4 regions of the Limnobaculum xujianqingii genome follow, and region 1 is predicted to be linked to each of the others. Evidence: predicted binding sites of a transcription regulator. Region 1 holds the regulator's gene; each other region holds the start of a gene.
What was found. Region 1 encodes Fur, which represses iron uptake genes when iron is present. Its sites were predicted from a motif close to ATAATAATGAGAACNACTATCAA; they were not measured.

Region 1 (4,284 bases):
AGTCATGATCAGTGTGGTGGTGTTTGGTTTACGTACTGCGTTTAAAGCACGTTCTAATCCGGCACCAACAGCGAACGAGGTTCCTTATGAGCCTATGCCTGCATCGGCAACGGTTAAGTAATCCTGTTGTTAGATAGACATTAATAGTAAAAAGATGGCAGTATCGGGTTATTGAATCGCTTGTTACTGCCATCCTGATTAAGGGAAGTCACTTATGTTTGAAGATTTAGCAAAAGTCGGTCGCTATCTTGGTCAGGCGGCTCGTTTGATGGTTGGCGTCCCTGACTATGATAACTATGTTCAGCATATGCGCATCACTCATCCGGATCAGGAAGCGATGACTTATGAAGAATTCTTTCGTGAGCGTCAGCAGGCTCGCTACGGCAGCGGTAATGGCTCTTGCTGCTAGGCATTAATTTTTTTGTGACACACCAGATATTTTACCAACGCAATAATGCGTATGGTTAAAGTAAAAAAGGCAACATGTTATGACCACCCCACTTCAGTTACCGGTGACAGTATTAACCGGCTTTCTCGGCTCAGGCAAAACTACTCTGATTAACCATTTGTTAGAAAACTATCCCGGTGAACGGATCGCTATCATTGAAAATGAATTTGGCGCTGTTGGCGTAGATGGTGGACTATTGGGACAGCACAGCGGTATTGAGGTTATTGAATTAACCAATGGCTGCGTGTGTTGTAGCGTTCGCGGAGAACTGACTGAAGCCTTAAAGAACCTTTTGGAGCAGCGGGATGCGGGTCAGCTTAATTTTGATCGGTTGCTGCTAGAAACCACTGGATTAGCCGACCCGGCTCCAGTGATACAAACTTTCTTTGTTGATGATATTTTACGTGAGCGTTTGCAGTTAGACGCCATTATTACTTTAGTCGACAGTGAACATGCTCAGAAACAGCTCACTGAACATCGGGTTGCGGTTTCTCAAGTTGGTTTTGCTGACAGACTTATTTTAACCAAATTAGATCGCATCGATAGCGATGCAAAAACACTGTTGTTAGAGCGTTTACGTAACATTAACGCCAAGGCTCTGGTGTGTGAGGCCCGGCACGGCAAGCTGGAGAAAGCTGCATGGATTGGCATTCAGGCATTTAATATGGATGACTCTTTTGATCTTAATGGAACTTTTGTTGCTTCCACTGCACCTTCTCAGGCGCCAACAAACTTCCGCCCTTTAAATCAAACATCCAAACCCCTTGCCCGTTCATGGAATGATGATATTACTTCCCAAGTTTTTGAAACCGGAGAGGTTGATATCAAGCTGATTGGCGCATTTATGGAAACTGCCATCGAAAAATATGGCAATGACATGCTACGCTATAAAGGTATTCTGGCAATCGAGGGTGAACCTCGTCGCCTGATTGTACAAGGTGTTCATAAAGTTGTTGGTTTCGATTATGGAACCGAATGGACTGCGGAAGAATCCCGTAAGACGCTATTAGTTATTATTGGGCGTAATTTACCGGTTGAGACATTAAGAAATGAATTTTTAGCCACGGCTGTTTCAAATGCCGTTAACTAATAACATATCGGATAACGGTTGAATATCGCCAGAATTATGATTCTGCCTATCGATTCTATCGAATTTGAACTGACTCCCTAAGGTTTTCATTTCATATGTCTGGCTCTATAATGGTATATTATAATTATGTTAATCATTCGCTAGCGATTCATGGCGCCCCGAATTTAGGAACACATCTGCATGACTGATAATAATATCGCACTGAAGAAGGCTGGACTGAAAGTTACGCTCCCACGGCTTAAAATTCTGGAAATACTTCAGGAGCCTGATAACCATCACGTTAGCGCGGAAGATTTATATAAAAGACTGATTGATATGGGCGAAGAAATTGGACTGGCTACCGTATATCGCGTGCTAAACCAATTTGATGACGCAGGTATTGTAACCCGCCATAGTTTTGAAGGCGGTAAATCAGTATTTGAATTGACGCAAAAACATCATCACGACCACTTAATCTGTTTGGATTGTGGACGCGTAATTGAATTTAGCGATGAGTTTATTGAACAACGTCAGCGTGAAATTTCAGAAAGATACAATATTAAGTTAACCAACCATAGCTTGTACCTGTATGGAAAATGTAGCTCTGGCGATTGCCGTAAAGATGAAACGCTACACGACCCTAAATAAGCGACTATCATAGCTTAAGGTTTGAATATGCCAGCAACTAATCATTGCTGGCTTTATTTTTGGCTAAATGCCCCACAGTCATTACACTTTATTCCGTGTTGATACTTAAACAACGGAAATCCTAACAAAATAAATACCACAAATGCCGGCCTCTTACCTTTAGTAAAAGGAACTACATTATTGCTACCGCAATAAGCACAGCACCACTGTGAACGCTCTGCTTCATCTTCCCCGGCCTCTTCAATCACCGCCTGAGAAAAGTCCTGACCAAGTATCTTTTCAGCTTCCTGCACGTTATCTCTGTCAACCATCAGCCTCACGCCGCCTAAAGCATTAGAGTAAAGCCAGTTGGTATTGATGGTATGTACATCGGCTATATAAGCACTAATTCCCGCTGACTCCAGATTGCTTTTTGCTATTTGGGCTTCAAGGGGATAAGAGTAGCGAGCAACCACAACCAGTTGTCCCATAATATCTCCGTATAAAACATATCCATTTGGAGTTTAAAAAGCCTGTCAAATTTCTCTGACAGGCTTTTTGATATTAACCGTTTTTAATCAAGGCTAAAAATTAGCTTACCTGAGCAGCCCAGGTATCACGCAGACCGACGGTCCGGTTAAACACTAAATGCTCTGGTGATGAGTGGCGGCTGTCTGCACAAAAGTAGCCTTCACGCTCAAACTGATAAGCGAACTCAGGTTTAGCCTGCGCCAGACTTGGTTCGACAAAACCGTGCACTACTTTCAGTGATTCAGGATTAATGGTTGATAAGAAATCCTCAGCAGCTCCCGGGTTAGGCACGTTAAACAGGCATTCATATAACCGAAATTCTGCCGGTAATGCATGAGATGCAGATACCCAATGAATAACGCCTTTTACTTTGCGCCCGTCAGCCGGATCCTTACCCAGCGTTTCACTATCATACTGGCAATAAATAGTCGTGATATTGCCCTGGTCGTCTTTTTCTACCCGTTCAGCTTTAATAACATAAGCATTGCGCAGGCGAACTTCTTTACCTAACACCAGGCGCTTATACTGTTTGTTAGCTTCTTCACGGAAATCAGCACGGTCAATATAGATCTCGCTGCTAAATGGTACGGCACGGGTTCCCATTTCTGGTTTATTCGGGTGTGCGCCTACCGTCAGCATCTCTTCATGGCCTTGTGGAAGATTCTCAATCACCACTTTAACCGGATCGATAACCGCCATCGCTCTTGGGGCATTTTCGTTCAGATCTTCACGAATACAGGTTTCTAACGCTACCATTTCCACGTTATTGTCTTGCTTGGTCACACCGATACGGCGACAAAACTCACGAATAGAAGCGGCGCTATATCCACGGCGACGCAGACCAGAAATAGTCGGCATACGCGGGTCGTCCCAACCTTCCACAACTTTCTCTGTCACCAGTAAATTTAACTTACGCTTAGACATAATCGCGTACTCTAAATTCAGACGAGAGAACTCATACTGGCGTGGATGACATGGAATGGTGATATTATCTAAAACCCAGTCGTACAGACGGCGATTGTCCTGGAATTCCAGTGTACACAGAGAATGGGTTATCCCTTCCAGCGCATCGGAAATACAGTGGGTAAAGTCATACATCGGGTAGATGCACCACTTATCACCAGTCTGATGGTGATCGGCAAACTTAATACGGTATAACACCGGATCGCGCATTACGATAAATGAGGAAGCCATATTGATTTTGGCACGCAGACAAGCCTTACCTTCTGCAAACTCACTGTTTTTCATCTTTTCAAACAAAACCAGGTTTTCTTCAATGCTACGATCGCGATAAGGACTATTTTTTCCTGGCTGAGTGAGAGTACCGCGATATTCGCGCATCTCTTCAGGAGACAGCTCATCCACATAAGCCAGCCCCTTACTAATAAGTTCAACAGCGTATTGATGCAGTTGATCGAAGTAATCAGATGAGTAACGTACCGCGCCATCCCAGTGAAAACCTAACCACTCAACATCGTGCTTAATTGATTCTACATACTCGATGTCTTCTTTAACCGGGTTAGTATCATCAAAACGCAAGTTGCACAGACCCTTGTAGTCCTGTGCAATCCCGAAATTCAGGCAGATAGACTTCGCGTGACCGATATGC
Region 2 (4,284 bases), on a different contig from region 1:
CGTTGGTAATCTGTTCAGCGGTATACAGGGTATTTAATGTACCGACCACCACTTCTTTCGCCATGGCTCCGGTAATTAAGCCAACGGTAGCCTGCCAGTTATCCTGTGTCACCCCAATTGGGTGAAGCAGCGGCGTCAGTACCTTACTGGTGGAAGCCAGCGCTGAATCATTCAGGTTATTCACCGGCTTGCCGGAAAATGAAAAACTGTTAAGGCCACCGATTAGTACGCTGGCAATCACAATAACCGTACCGGCACGCAACACGAAGCCTTTCAGACGCTGCCAGGTTTGCAGCAACAGGCTTTTAACGTGAGGAACGTGGTAAACCGGTAGCTCCATAATAAACGGCGTCGATTCACCGCGCATAATGGTGTATTTCAGCATCAGGCCGGTAAGAATGGCTACCACAATACCCAACAGGTATAACGAGAAAACTACCAGTGCGCCATCTTTGCCGAAAAAAGCGGCGGAGAACACAGCGAATATAGCCAGTCGTGCGCCGCAGGACATAAATGGGGCCATCAGAATAGTGATTAAACGTTCCCGTGGAGCGTCCAGAGTACGGGTGCCCATGATGGAAGGAACGTTGCAACCAAAGCCAACAATCAGTGGAACAAATGATTTGCCGGGTAATCCCAACGCATACATCAGTTTGTCCATCACGAAGGCAGCACGGGCCATATAACCGGAGTCTTCCAGAAATGCGAGGAACAGGTACATCAGGCCAATTTGCGGTACCAATGGTAAGACGGTGTTAATACCACCGCCAATACCTTGCGCCAGAAAAATCGTCAGCCATTCAGGAAAGTTCAGCGTGTGACCGACCCATTGGATACCTGAAATAAAGATGGCCGCAGAGCCAACGTCAAACAGCGGCTGTAGCGCACCACCGATGTTTATGGCCAGCACGAACATCAGATACATCACAAACAGGAAAATAGGTAATCCGAGCCAGCGGTTAATCACGATTTTATCTAACGCCTGGGTCAGTTTGCTCGGCTGTGCCTGACTCAGGTTATGCACATCGTGGCAAATGGCGGCAATGGTTTGATAACGGGCATCAGCAATAATGAGTCCCGGATCTTCCTGATAATGCTCTTGCAACACAGAACGAGCCTGAGGTAGCTGCGCTTCTGCTGCACCGGATAGCGACCGGCTATAAATATCGCCTTCTAACATTTGTAAAGCCAGCCAGCGAGTTTGCTGGTCCGGCAATTGGGATGGCATCAGACTGGCCAGTTTAGCCGCCTGCTCTTCAACGACATCCGGATAAGTAATTAACGACTGATGCTGATTTAATTGTAATTTATCAATAGCAGACTTCAGTTCTTTCAGGCCACGACCACGGGTTGAAACCAGCGGAATGATTGGGCAGCCTAACTTTTTCGATAAGGCTTCAATATCAATTTCAATATGCTGATCGTGAGCAATATCCAGCATATTGAGAGCGATAATGCAGGGGATCCCTAGCTCCAACAGTTGAAGCGTCAGGTAAAGGCTACGTTCCAGATTGGAGGCATCCATTACGTTGAGAAGCAAGTCGGCTTCACCACTCAGGATGTAATGACAGGCAATCTGTTCATCAAGGGAAGTATGCTCAGAAATAGTGGTTAGCGAGTAGGTTCCCGGTAGGTCCACCAGAGTTACCTGGCTGTCATCGGTTTTGAAATGACCTTCCTTACGCTCAACGGTAACCCCTGCCCAATTCCCTACGCGTTGACGTGAGCCGGTAAGCTGATTAAACAGCGTGGTTTTACCTGAGTTTGGGTTACCGATTAACCCGATAGTAAGTTGTTTCATTTTTCAGCCAAAAAGAGATAAAGATGAGTAATACGTCTATTTACCGAACCGGTTTTAACTTATTCAACCAGTGCGAGTTTAATAAAATTCAGGTCTTTCTTGCGCAGAACTAAACACACCCGCGGTGTTTCGATTTGAATAGGATCGCCTAGTGGCGCTACGCGAATAACGCGGAATACCGAACCGGGCAATAGCCCGAGAGACAGCAATTTTTGACGATACGCAGGATTGATCTCAGGAGTAAACCCGGTAATTTTGTATGAGCACTGAGGTTGTAGTGGAATCATAACGTTCTGGGTAACCTTAACTCATGTTGATAACAGCATAAGATTTGTCTAAAGATGGTATTTAGCAATAAATGATATTTGAGTTCTGCTTCCTGCGATAAACCATATCATCCTGTCATTTACGCAACTCTTTATGCCCTCAATGCTAATGTTATTAAGAATGATTATCGTAAACAATGCTATGAGGCATGCTAAGCGTAAATAATTATTACTACCTTTGTCTACCAATATAAGTGGCAAGAATAGAGAGATATCTGAATATTGAAGAGTAGGTTAAAAAACGCAATTTTTAATGCATTGATTATATTGAAATTAAGTTAGCTATTATTGCTGTTTATCAGAAGCGAATATACGTCGCGTTACTACTATTTAACGAATTAGAAAATAAATTAAGCTTACTTAATAAGTGATTAAGTGGGGCTTGTTATTAGTATTTATCTGAAAAGTTAACGGTGAAATAGTTAAATCAGTTAATGTGTATTTTTTGATTTATATCAAACTAAATAATCATCACGGCTGTGGTTAGAAAATATTTATTCATCAACAGCCGTGATAATTTATTACATTTATATCAACGTTTCATTTTATTTAACGCTGCCGCCAGTGCATCACCCATGGCACTATTGTTACTGCCAGAGGCTGGTTTTGCCTGCTGTGGAGCCGGGCGGCGTTGTGGTCTGCTATTGTTATCGGCAGGTGCTGATTTCCGGCTGCTACCTTCTCCCGGTTGCTCATCCAGGCGCATGGATAAGGCGATACGTTTGCGATCCAGATCGACTTCCATCACTTTGACCTTAACGATATCACCGGCTTTGACTACCGTATGGGGGTCTTCAACAAACTTATCGGCCAGAGAAGAGATGTGCACCAGACCATCCTGATGTACGCCAATATCCACAAACGCACCAAAGTTAGTCACGTTAGTCACCGTACCTTCCAGAATCATACCGATATTAAGGTCGTTCAGGGTTTCTACCCCTTCAGCAAAATTAGCGGTTTTAAATTCAGGGCGTGGGTCACGGCCCGGTTTTTCCAGCTCTTTCAGAATATCGGTAACAGTAGGTACCCCAAAACGTTCATCGGTAAAGTCAGAGGCTCTGATACCGCGCAATGCATCAGGGCTACCCATCAGGTCGTGCAGAGTCTTTTGTGTTGCCTGTAAAATACGCTCAACTACCGGATAGGTTTCCGGGTGAACCGTTGAGGAATCCAGTGGGTTATCACCCTGATTAATACGCAGGAAGCCCGCACATTGTTCAAACGCTTTCGGTCCAAGGCGGCTCACGTCCATTAGCTGACTACGATTATTGAAGCGGCCGTGGGTATCACGCCAATCGACAATATTTTGCGCAATCACTCGACTTAAGCCTGCAACGCGAGTTAACAGAGGAACAGACGCGGTATTCAGGTCAACACCAACGGCGTTTACGCAGTCCTCAACCACTGCATCCAGACGACGCGCCAGCAGCGTTTGGCTAACGTCATGCTGATACTGACCAACCCCAATGGATTTTGGTTCAATCTTAACCAGCTCCGCCAATGGATCTTGCAGACGACGGGCGATAGAAACCGCACCGCGCAACGATACGTCAAGATCGGGGAATTCCAAAGCAGCCAGCTCAGAAGCAGAATAGACTGATGCTCCCGCTTCACTGACAATCACTTTTTGGCCTTTTACTTCCGGATACTGGCGTTGTAGTTCCAGATAGAAACGTTCTGTTTCTCTTGAAGCGGTACCATTACCAATGGCAACCAGTTCTACGTTATGTTTGATACAGAGTGCGGCGACAATCGCGGCGGCTTTGGCGGCCTGACCGGTATGCGGATAAATGGTATCAGTGGCTACTAACTTACCGGTTGCATCAACCACTGCAACTTTCACACCGGTACGCAGACCCGGATCCAGACCCATAGTGGCACGCATTCCCGCCGGAGCTGCCATTAATAAATCCTGCATATTACGGGCAAAAACATTGATGGCTTCATCTTCAGCCCGTTCTCTCAGGCTACCCATCAATTCAGTTTCCATATGCATCAAAATTTTGATGCGCCATGTCCAGTTAACGACTGCTTTACGCCAGCTATCGGCTGGAGCATTGTTGAGACGTAAGTTCAGATGGTCAGCAATAATTTGCTCACAATAGCTTTCACGCGGTGGCTCATCATGCTGCGGATCGGCATTCAGAGACAGGCTTA
Region 3 (4,284 bases), 340 kb from region 1:
CGGAAGGTTTCGTTATAACCCGGCACTAAAAAGGTTAGGCCAACCTGAGGATTCTCAATAATATTCTGCAGGCCATCTAAACGGTTATTACCAGCATAGTCAGGGATTAACAACGTCTTCTCCCCTACCGTTTTGACAAAGCCAGGATACCCACCTTTAGGAGAGGCATCTACACCGTTCTTACCCACTGTCGCCAGTACAAAAAACGGTGACATGGAGATCAACTTCTGACCATAAGGTGCCAGAAGATCAATCTGCTTTTTCACCACTATCTCATGAGGCATCTCATAGTGTTCACGCAGCTGTTGCGAAGAAGAGACCACGTGGTCAGGTTTTATATACATAATACTATCTCTGCAAAGTAAGCCAGTAAGTCCCGGTCAGCTTCACGGGAAGAAACCGTTGATTTATTTCGTCCATAGTCTGTTGCGGGTCGATATCCTGATACAGTTCAGGCTGAATCCATTTCGCCATCACTTCAGCGCCAACAATATTAAATGGCGAACCGGAAAAATAGTTCCAGAAGCCATACACCCGACCGTTTTTAACTGCATCAAAGGTATTCACCCCTTTTTGCTCCACCAGCGCTTTTAACTGACGCTGACTCAATGCCATATCAACACTGGTACCTAATGGCAGGGCTTTTTGAGGATCGACGGCAGAATGACCGGTTGCAATATATACCTGAGGATTTTTCTGAATTAAGTACTCAAGGCTCAGTAACCCACCATTAGCCGTTGGGAATTTGTCGGCACCAACGTTCTCGCCTTTAAACAGTGAAATATACTCACCAAGTCCACCAGAACCACTGCTCCAGCAACATTCCCACATACCAGGATAGGCATGAAGCAATACGCGTGGATGTTGTAATTTAGGGCTATTAAGACGCGAGGTTAATCGCTCCATATGGTTTTGATAGAAGGTTATTAGTTCCTCAGCTTTTGCCTCACGATCTAACACCTGCCCCAGTATACGCATAGAAGGAACGGTATTCTTTAATGGTGACTGATAATAATCAATAAACACCACAGGAATTTTGCTCTTGTTCAGCAATGCGATCAGAGATTGCGAACGCGGAGCCTGCCACGCCTCAAAAATCACTAAATCCGGAGATAAAGACAAAATGGTTTCTAAAGACAGCTCATCACCACTGCCGCTACCAATCGTCTTTAGCGAGGAGAGTTTAGGAAAAGTTTTCTGATAAAGTTCATAAGTGGCAATATCAAATTTCTTTAATTCACTTCCCCAGCCAACCAAAAATGACGTTGGATCTTCATGGGCAAATGATAAAGCAACAAAACTATAGCCTGATGCCAAAACCACGCGTTGTGGTTTTTGCTTGATAACCACCTGATTACCTAAAACGTCGGTGACCGTTTTTGGCCACTCCGCTGCGCTGACCGTTGAAATACTGAAAATCAGTACTAACACCAGCTTTAACAAGCTTTTGCTCATCGAATTCTAAAACCTTTTATATCAAAAGTGAAAACGGTTGATAGCCTAACCCATCTGAAACCGGCAGATCATACCACCGCTGATAACTATAGCTCAGAAATAATGATAACTATTCGCAATATATTGAGTTAGTACGCGCTATATCACGGGATAAGAACTATTCATCATGCTTTCTATAGTTTCAATTGACATAAACATACAAAAGAAAAGAGAATACGTATGATAAGTATTCTCATTTTAGAAAAATTCATCAGGATGCCCCATCTATGAACAACCCGGTTGCACCGAATAGCCCGGCTTACAAGCCATTGGCTTATGCTATTTTACTCAGTTTTGCTGCCGTTTCTCCTGCTATGGCCGAAGAAACCACGAATAATAAAGATGCTAATGGCGACGAAACACTCATCGTTACCGGTAGCAATACAGCAATGAAAATGGATACCCCTGCGGCAGAAACGCCAAGATCGGTATCTGAAGTCACAGAACAAGATATTAAAGACCGTAGCGCCAAAAAAATTGATGAAGCGCTACGCTACAGCGCAGGTATCCAGACTGGCCAGTATGGCGCGGATAACCGTACTGACTGGTTGATCATTCGGGGTTTCGAATGGGCGCCTTATCAAAACGGTCTGGCCAGTATTTATAATGAAGCGGGATTCTACTCCTGGCATCAGGAAACGTACGGTATAGAGCGCATCGATGCCCTTAAAGGCCCTGCGTCTATGCTGTATGGTCAAAACCCACCGGGAGGTCTGGTAAATATCATCACCAAACACCCAACCCGTTTAAAGCAGGGTGAAATTGATGTTGCCTATGGCTCAGACGATTATCGCCACTTTGGCATCGATACTTCAGGCCCGGTCAATGATGAAGGTAATGTACTTTATCGCTTCGTCGGCTTTGCCAAAAAAGATAACGGTCCGGTAGATGGCGCATCCAGCGAGCGTTACTACTTCGCTCCAAGCATGTCGATTGATTTCAACGACAAAACCAGCCTGACTTTGCTTACCAGCTACATGAAAGATAACACCAACCCAACAAGCGGCTTTAAGCTACCATACGGTACGCTGCACAGCACGCCGTTTGGTAAGGTGGATAAAGACACTAGCTTTGGCGAGCCGGGCTACAGCAAAGGTAATTCAGAGCAGTTCAACATCAGCTATGAGCTGAGCCATATGTTCAACGATACCTGGACATTTAAGCAAAACGGTTCTTACAGCTACCTTAACCTGCTATTACGTAACGTTTACGGCTCATATATGCTGGATGACCGCAACGTTCAACGTGGCCTGACCTATCGCGACGGTAGCGCTCAAAACTATGCTATCGACAACCGCTTAGTGGGTAACTGGACATCAGATCGTTTTGAAAACACCTTGCTGTTGGGTACCGATTACTCGACCATTAATTCACGTGGTACCGATGGTAATATCTACAGTTTCGGCAGCCCACTGGATGTATTTAACCCAGTCTACGGTAACTACACACCTGCCAGCGACGACGAGCTATTTGGTCACCACACTAAGCGTTTCCAGACTGGTTTATATGTTCAAAACCAGCTGAAGTTTGATGACAAATGGTTATTACTGCTCGGCGGTCGTTATGATAAAGCACGTTCCAGCGATATCATTTCAAATGCTGGTGCAAACAGTAACACTGCTGACAGCCGTATCGATATGGATGACCATAAGTACACGAAAAGTGCCGGTTTAATGTATCTGTCTGACAATGGCCTGAACCCGTACATCAGTTATTCTGAGTCCTTCCAGCCACTGTCCGGTCGTGATGGCAGAAATAAACCTTATGAACCACAAACAGGACAACAAACCGAAATCGGTGTGAAATATGTACCTGCAGGCTTCAATGGTTACTTTAATGCTGCCGCGTTTGAAATGTATCAAAAGAACATTTTGACTACTTCGAACGACCCTACTATTAACTATGCTCAGGTTCAAACAGGAATGGCGCGTTCTCGCGGACTGGAACTTGAAGCTGTAGGCTATGTCACCGACTCCCTTCAACTTCACGCCAACTATACGCTAAACCGCGTAGAAACCATTCGTTCCGGCGATAGTGATGAAATTGGTAACCGCCTGCCGTTAACACCACTGCACATGGCTTCACTGTGGGCAAACTATTCCTTTAATGGAAAGCTTGAAGGATTAACTATTGGTTCAGGTGTTCGCTATATTGGCAGTACCTACGGCGATAAAACCAACGATAAAGATCTGAAAGTTCCGGCTTATACACTGTGGGATGCCATGGTTCGCTATGACATCAATAAAGAATGGCAGGTACAGGTTAACGCCAGCAACCTGACAGATACTAATTACGTGAGTGGCTGTAACTACTGGTGTTACTACGGTGAAGGCCGTAACGTTACTGCTAAAGTTAACTACCACTGGTAATTACTGGCATTGATAAATGCAAAAATGGCCCCGGTTTTGAATCAGGGCCATTTTTTTATTCAGTTGTATCAGCAATCAAAGGGATCCACTTTCTGGCATTTAACTCCCGAATCAATAATCCCATTGAAAAACAGAAGAGACGAACGCGATTCAACATATAAGTCACCCTATCCATGGCGATAATTTGTCTGAAGGGAATCAATAGCGATCGGTCTAACTGATTCAGATAAAAAAACACCCGTGTGGGGGAGTGATCATTTCTGCATTATTCAGGGCGTGAAAAAATTAGGCTCAGAGCCTTGCTATGATTGGCGTGGCGGGGGATTTATGTATTTTGCATAGGTCGAAAAAAAATGAGCAAAACTGAGTATTCTTGTGTTTATTTCTGCATAACTATGAGCAGGGATTGATAACTTTTAAA
Region 4 (4,284 bases), on a different contig from region 1:
GCTCACTATTCCAGAAAAACCCTATCACTATCATATCCATCAAAATCCTATGGCTATTTATATCCATTTATTTCAAAAATACGATGTGATTAATGGGGGTAACACATTAAAACAAATGATAATCATTATCAATAAAATGATACAAAAAAATACATTTAAATTAACATTATTAATACTAAGGGATTAGAGAGACTGGCGAAGATCCAAGAGATTATGCTGTAAAAAAGCCGTGATAATTATCACGGCTTTTAATATTTAACGCGTTGCTTTATCAGAATGAAGCAGTTATAGAAGCTTAGTAAGTTCTTCCCGGAACATAATAGTTGTTACCGGATGAGGCACTTCCTGATGGTTCAGAAGAGACGGGATCTTTATCAAACAGGTTATCGATACCAGCATTAAATCGGAAATTCTTGGTAATCTTATATTGGCCTGACAGACCATAAAGCGTATAAGAGTTTCTGATACGCGCCGTTGCAGTACTACCACGAGACTCCTGATCGGCTTTATTGTTTAAGCCTAACATTTTTCCGTAATAATGAGCGCTGAATGAGAAATCAAGATCTTGCGTTACGCTCCAGTCCAACGATGAATAGCTGGTAAATTTAGGGGTAGTGACCAGCATTACACCCTGATCGTCCTCAGCCTTAATCATACGAGTATAGTTATTACGTAAGGTTAGCTTTTGCAGGAACTGACCTTTTGGTTCGCTGATTAGAGGTATATTCAAATTACCTTCAATACCCTGAGTTCTGGCAGAATCCAGGTTCACTCGCTCTAACCAGTAACGGCCCGATCTATCCCCAGTGATATAACCAATGGGTGCTGTCGCCAGTTTGTTTTTAAAGCGACTATCGAAGAAGGTAATGCCTGCATCCCATCCTTCATAATTGAATAATGCCCCTACTTCCCAGTTTTCGGAAGTTTCAGGCTTCAGGTTACCATTACTGACAATATAGCAACCACCACCGGTATAGTCTGCATAGCCGTTACAACCAGCACCTTTTGATTCTTCAACAAAGCCCGGGCTGGCCTGGCGTATAGTTGGTGCTTTGAAGCCTTCTGAATATCCACCTTTCAGTGTTAAATAATCATTAGCCTGATAAACCAGATAGGCTCTTGGTGTGGTTTGATCGCCATATTCGGTATCATCATAACGAACCCCCAGCGTTAACGTCAGATCGTCTAATAAGCCAATCTGATCCTCAACGAATACCCCTTTACTGGTTGCCTCACCGGTATGTTTACCATAAGAAGCGGCAGCATACTTATTGGTACCCATCGATCTTGGGTTGTTGAGTTCCTCTTTCATCCATTGACCACCAATGGTGACGTTATGTGGTAACCAGAGCTCGAAAGGTAGATTGATATCCCCTTCAATAATCTTATCTTTACCTTGGATTTTGGTATCTTCAGTCCCTACCAGTGTTCCCCCTGAAATCACCGGCACATCGCTGGCTGAGTTTTTATATTTATTCTCATAAGCGGTTAATCTGACGCTACCAAAATCAAATAGTCCACGATAAGCAGCGGAATAGTTTTCACGTTCCAGCTTGGAAATACCACGCAGCCCAACTTCATCACCATCAAGGGTTTCACCAGGAATACCCTCTTCTGTTCCCTGTAATGTACCAATGCTTACCTGATGGTTATCAGTAATATCCCAGCTTAAGTCTGCGCCATAGTTATAACGTTTCTTACCTTCCTGACCGCTCCCCCAACGTAACGCACTGGTATCGGTTTTATCCGCATCGCGTTTATTCCATGAACCATTCATACGTAATGTAAAACCATTACCTAATGGACCACCAACGCTGCCAGTATAAGTAGTAGTCTCTCCACTTTTAGAATCTTCTGGCTGACGAGTTCCGATAGTTAAAGCCCCATTCCACTCTTTATTGTTCTTTTTAGTGATAATGTTAACCACCCCACCCATGGCATCAGAACCATACAGTGTAGACATTGGACCACGAACAATTTCAATACGTTCGATAGACTCAACCGGGATCCAGTTAATGTCATCGAAGTAGTTTTGTTGGGTTGTTTTTAAGCCGTTACTGGAGCCAATACGTTTTCCATCTACCAGTAACAATGTATAGGAAGCAGGCATACCGCGCAGTTGAATACCTGAACTAACGTCAGTGCCAATAGCTTTACTTACCCCTGCAACACGTTCAAGGATATCAGCAAGATCGGTTGATGCTGTGCCCATCTCTTTTTCTAACTGTTCAGAAGTCACAACAGAAATACTGGCTGGTGCATCCTTAAAGCGTTGTTCAACACCAGAGGCCGTCACTACCATAACATTACCACTATCATTTTCTTCAGCTACTGCCTGTGTAGCAGCCAACCCTAATAGCGGAAGACAAAACCCGGCATATTTTATTGGATTAAATTTAAATATGTTTGTGTTCATCCCTTCATCCATAAATGTAAAAGCAAATAAAAAAGAACGCTAATGATAATTAATACCATTAGCGTTCCGAAGGGATTAAGCTCTTTTTTGCGATCGCTATCTAACTTTTAACAAAAATATAAACAACTAACGCTTTCAATATATTGGATGTTCAACTAATCCATCAATTAATACCTGTGGACGCCCCTGAGAACAACGCTCAATACGACCACGAACACCATAGACTTGAGCCAGACTTTCAGGCGTGATCACTTCATCAGGTTTACCATCGGCAATAAGATTGCCATTTTGCAGCATTAAGACATGATCAGCATGGTGCAAAGCGATATTAATATCATGAACCACCACCACCGTGATGATATTACGTTTAACCGTCTCTTTGCGTACCAAATCCATAACATGAAATTGATAATTAAGATCCAGGGCGCTTAATGGCTCATCAAGCAGCAATAGCGAAGGTTGACGTATCAGAGATTGGGCCAAACCAACCAGCTGCTTCTGACCACCTGAAAGTTGATCCAGATAGCTCAATGCCAGATGAGAAATACCCAGTTGTTGCAATAATGCCATCACCTCTTCTTCGCCTTTTTCTGTATGACTACCACCGGAAGCTCTTTGAGCAACCACAATGGATTCCAACACATGCAGATGCACACCGGCAGGCAATGATTGAGGCAGATAAACTACGCTTTTGGCACGTTGAGAAAAAGGCTGCTTCATTAAATCCTGACCATCCAGCAGTAACTCACCGGTAGCATGATTCAAGCCAGCAAAAGAACGCAATAAGGTCGATTTTCCGCTGCCGTTAGGCCCTAACAGAACAGTGATTTCCCCTCTCGATAGCCCTGGAATCGAGAGATCGGTGATGATTTTTTTTCTCGGGTAACCCGCATTAAAGTGGTTCGCTTGTAAACCAGTCATCATACCTGCCCTCTGTGGCGCAAAATGATGCTCAGGAAGAACGGAACACCAACTAATGAAGTCACAATACCAACCGGAATAATCACGCCAGGAATCAGATTTTTAGAAGCTACAGAAGCCATCGACAATACCAGTGCACCAATTAAAGCACTGGCTGGTAAATAAAAACGATGATCTTCACCAAAAATTAGGCGGGCAATATGCGGAGCTACCAAACCGATAAATCCAATCGGCCCAACAAACGCCACTGCCAAAGCAGATAACATACTGATACGCAATAATGTCGTCAGTCGTAAACGACGAACATCAATACCAAAGCTAATTGCCCGGTCTTCACCCAATCTTAACGCCGTCAGTTTCCAGGCATTCATCATTGACCATGGGAATAGAACCAGGAATACCGCTAACAGAATGCCTAATTTGATCCAGGTTGCTCGCGCCAGGCTACCCATCGTCCAGAAAACCAGCCCCTGAAGCGTATCTTCAGAAGCGATAAACTGCATCATGGAAACCAATGCATTAAAGGTAAACACTAAAGCGATACCAAACAGCACTACGCCAGAAGTGGCAACCCTTGTCCAACGGGTTACCGCATCCAGCATAAATGCTGCCAGTAAGGCAAAAATGAACGCATTGGCAGAAATAAACCATTGAGGATCAATACCAGGGATACCAATTCCTAATACGATAGCCAGTGCAGCACCAAAGGCAGCCGCAGAAGAAACCCCTAAAGTAAAGGGACTGGCTAATGGGTTATTCAGGATGGTTTGCATTTCTGCCCCAGCCAGACCCAAAGCCATTCCGACCACTATTGCCATCAGGGCATAAGGCAGACGAATATCCCAAACGATGACCTGAGTTCCGGCATCAACCGTTTCAGAATGCCACAATGTTTGCCACAATTCTGCAATCGTGAGGCCCGAAGGCCCCATGATAAAATCAAGCAC

Region 2: the regulator Fur is predicted to act here: its motif matches at 2,237-2,259, upstream of feoA (ferrous iron transporter A).
Region 3: the regulator Fur is predicted to act here: its motif matches at 1,669-1,691, upstream of GOL65_RS16665 (TonB-dependent siderophore receptor).
Region 4: the regulator Fur is predicted to act here: its motif matches at 2,453-2,475, upstream of GOL65_RS05775 (TonB-dependent receptor domain-containing protein).

Annotation. Positions count from the first base shown of each region.
Region 1 covers NZ_JABMLK010000002.1:952,449-956,732, reverse strand. The annotation lists gene GOL65_RS18390 (carbon starvation CstA family protein) at 1-121, shown strand, start outside; gene GOL65_RS18385 (YbdD/YjiX family protein) at 215-409, shown strand; gene GOL65_RS18380 (CobW family GTP-binding protein) at 489-1,538, shown strand; gene fur (ferric iron uptake transcriptional regulator) at 1,719-2,165, shown strand; gene GOL65_RS18370 (putative signal transducing protein) at 2,219-2,635, opposite strand; gene glnS (glutamine--tRNA ligase) at 2,736-4,284, opposite strand, start outside.
Region 2 covers NZ_JABMLK010000001.1:2,532,010-2,536,293, reverse strand. The annotation lists gene feoB (Fe(2+) transporter permease subunit FeoB) at 1-1,801, opposite strand, end outside; gene feoA (ferrous iron transporter A) at 1,861-2,085, opposite strand; gene GOL65_RS11495 (Tex family protein) at 2,660-4,284, opposite strand, start outside.
Region 3 covers NZ_JABMLK010000002.1:610,414-614,697, reverse strand. The annotation lists gene GOL65_RS16675 (MSMEG_1061 family FMN-dependent PPOX-type flavoprotein) at 1-344, opposite strand, end outside; gene GOL65_RS16670 (ABC transporter substrate-binding protein) at 349-1,455, opposite strand; gene GOL65_RS16665 (TonB-dependent siderophore receptor) at 1,722-3,863, shown strand.
Region 4 covers NZ_JABMLK010000001.1:1,262,708-1,266,991, forward strand. The annotation lists gene GOL65_RS05775 (TonB-dependent receptor domain-containing protein) at 296-2,416, opposite strand; gene GOL65_RS05780 (ABC transporter ATP-binding protein) at 2,552-3,340, opposite strand; gene GOL65_RS05785 (FecCD family ABC transporter permease) at 3,337-4,284, opposite strand, start outside.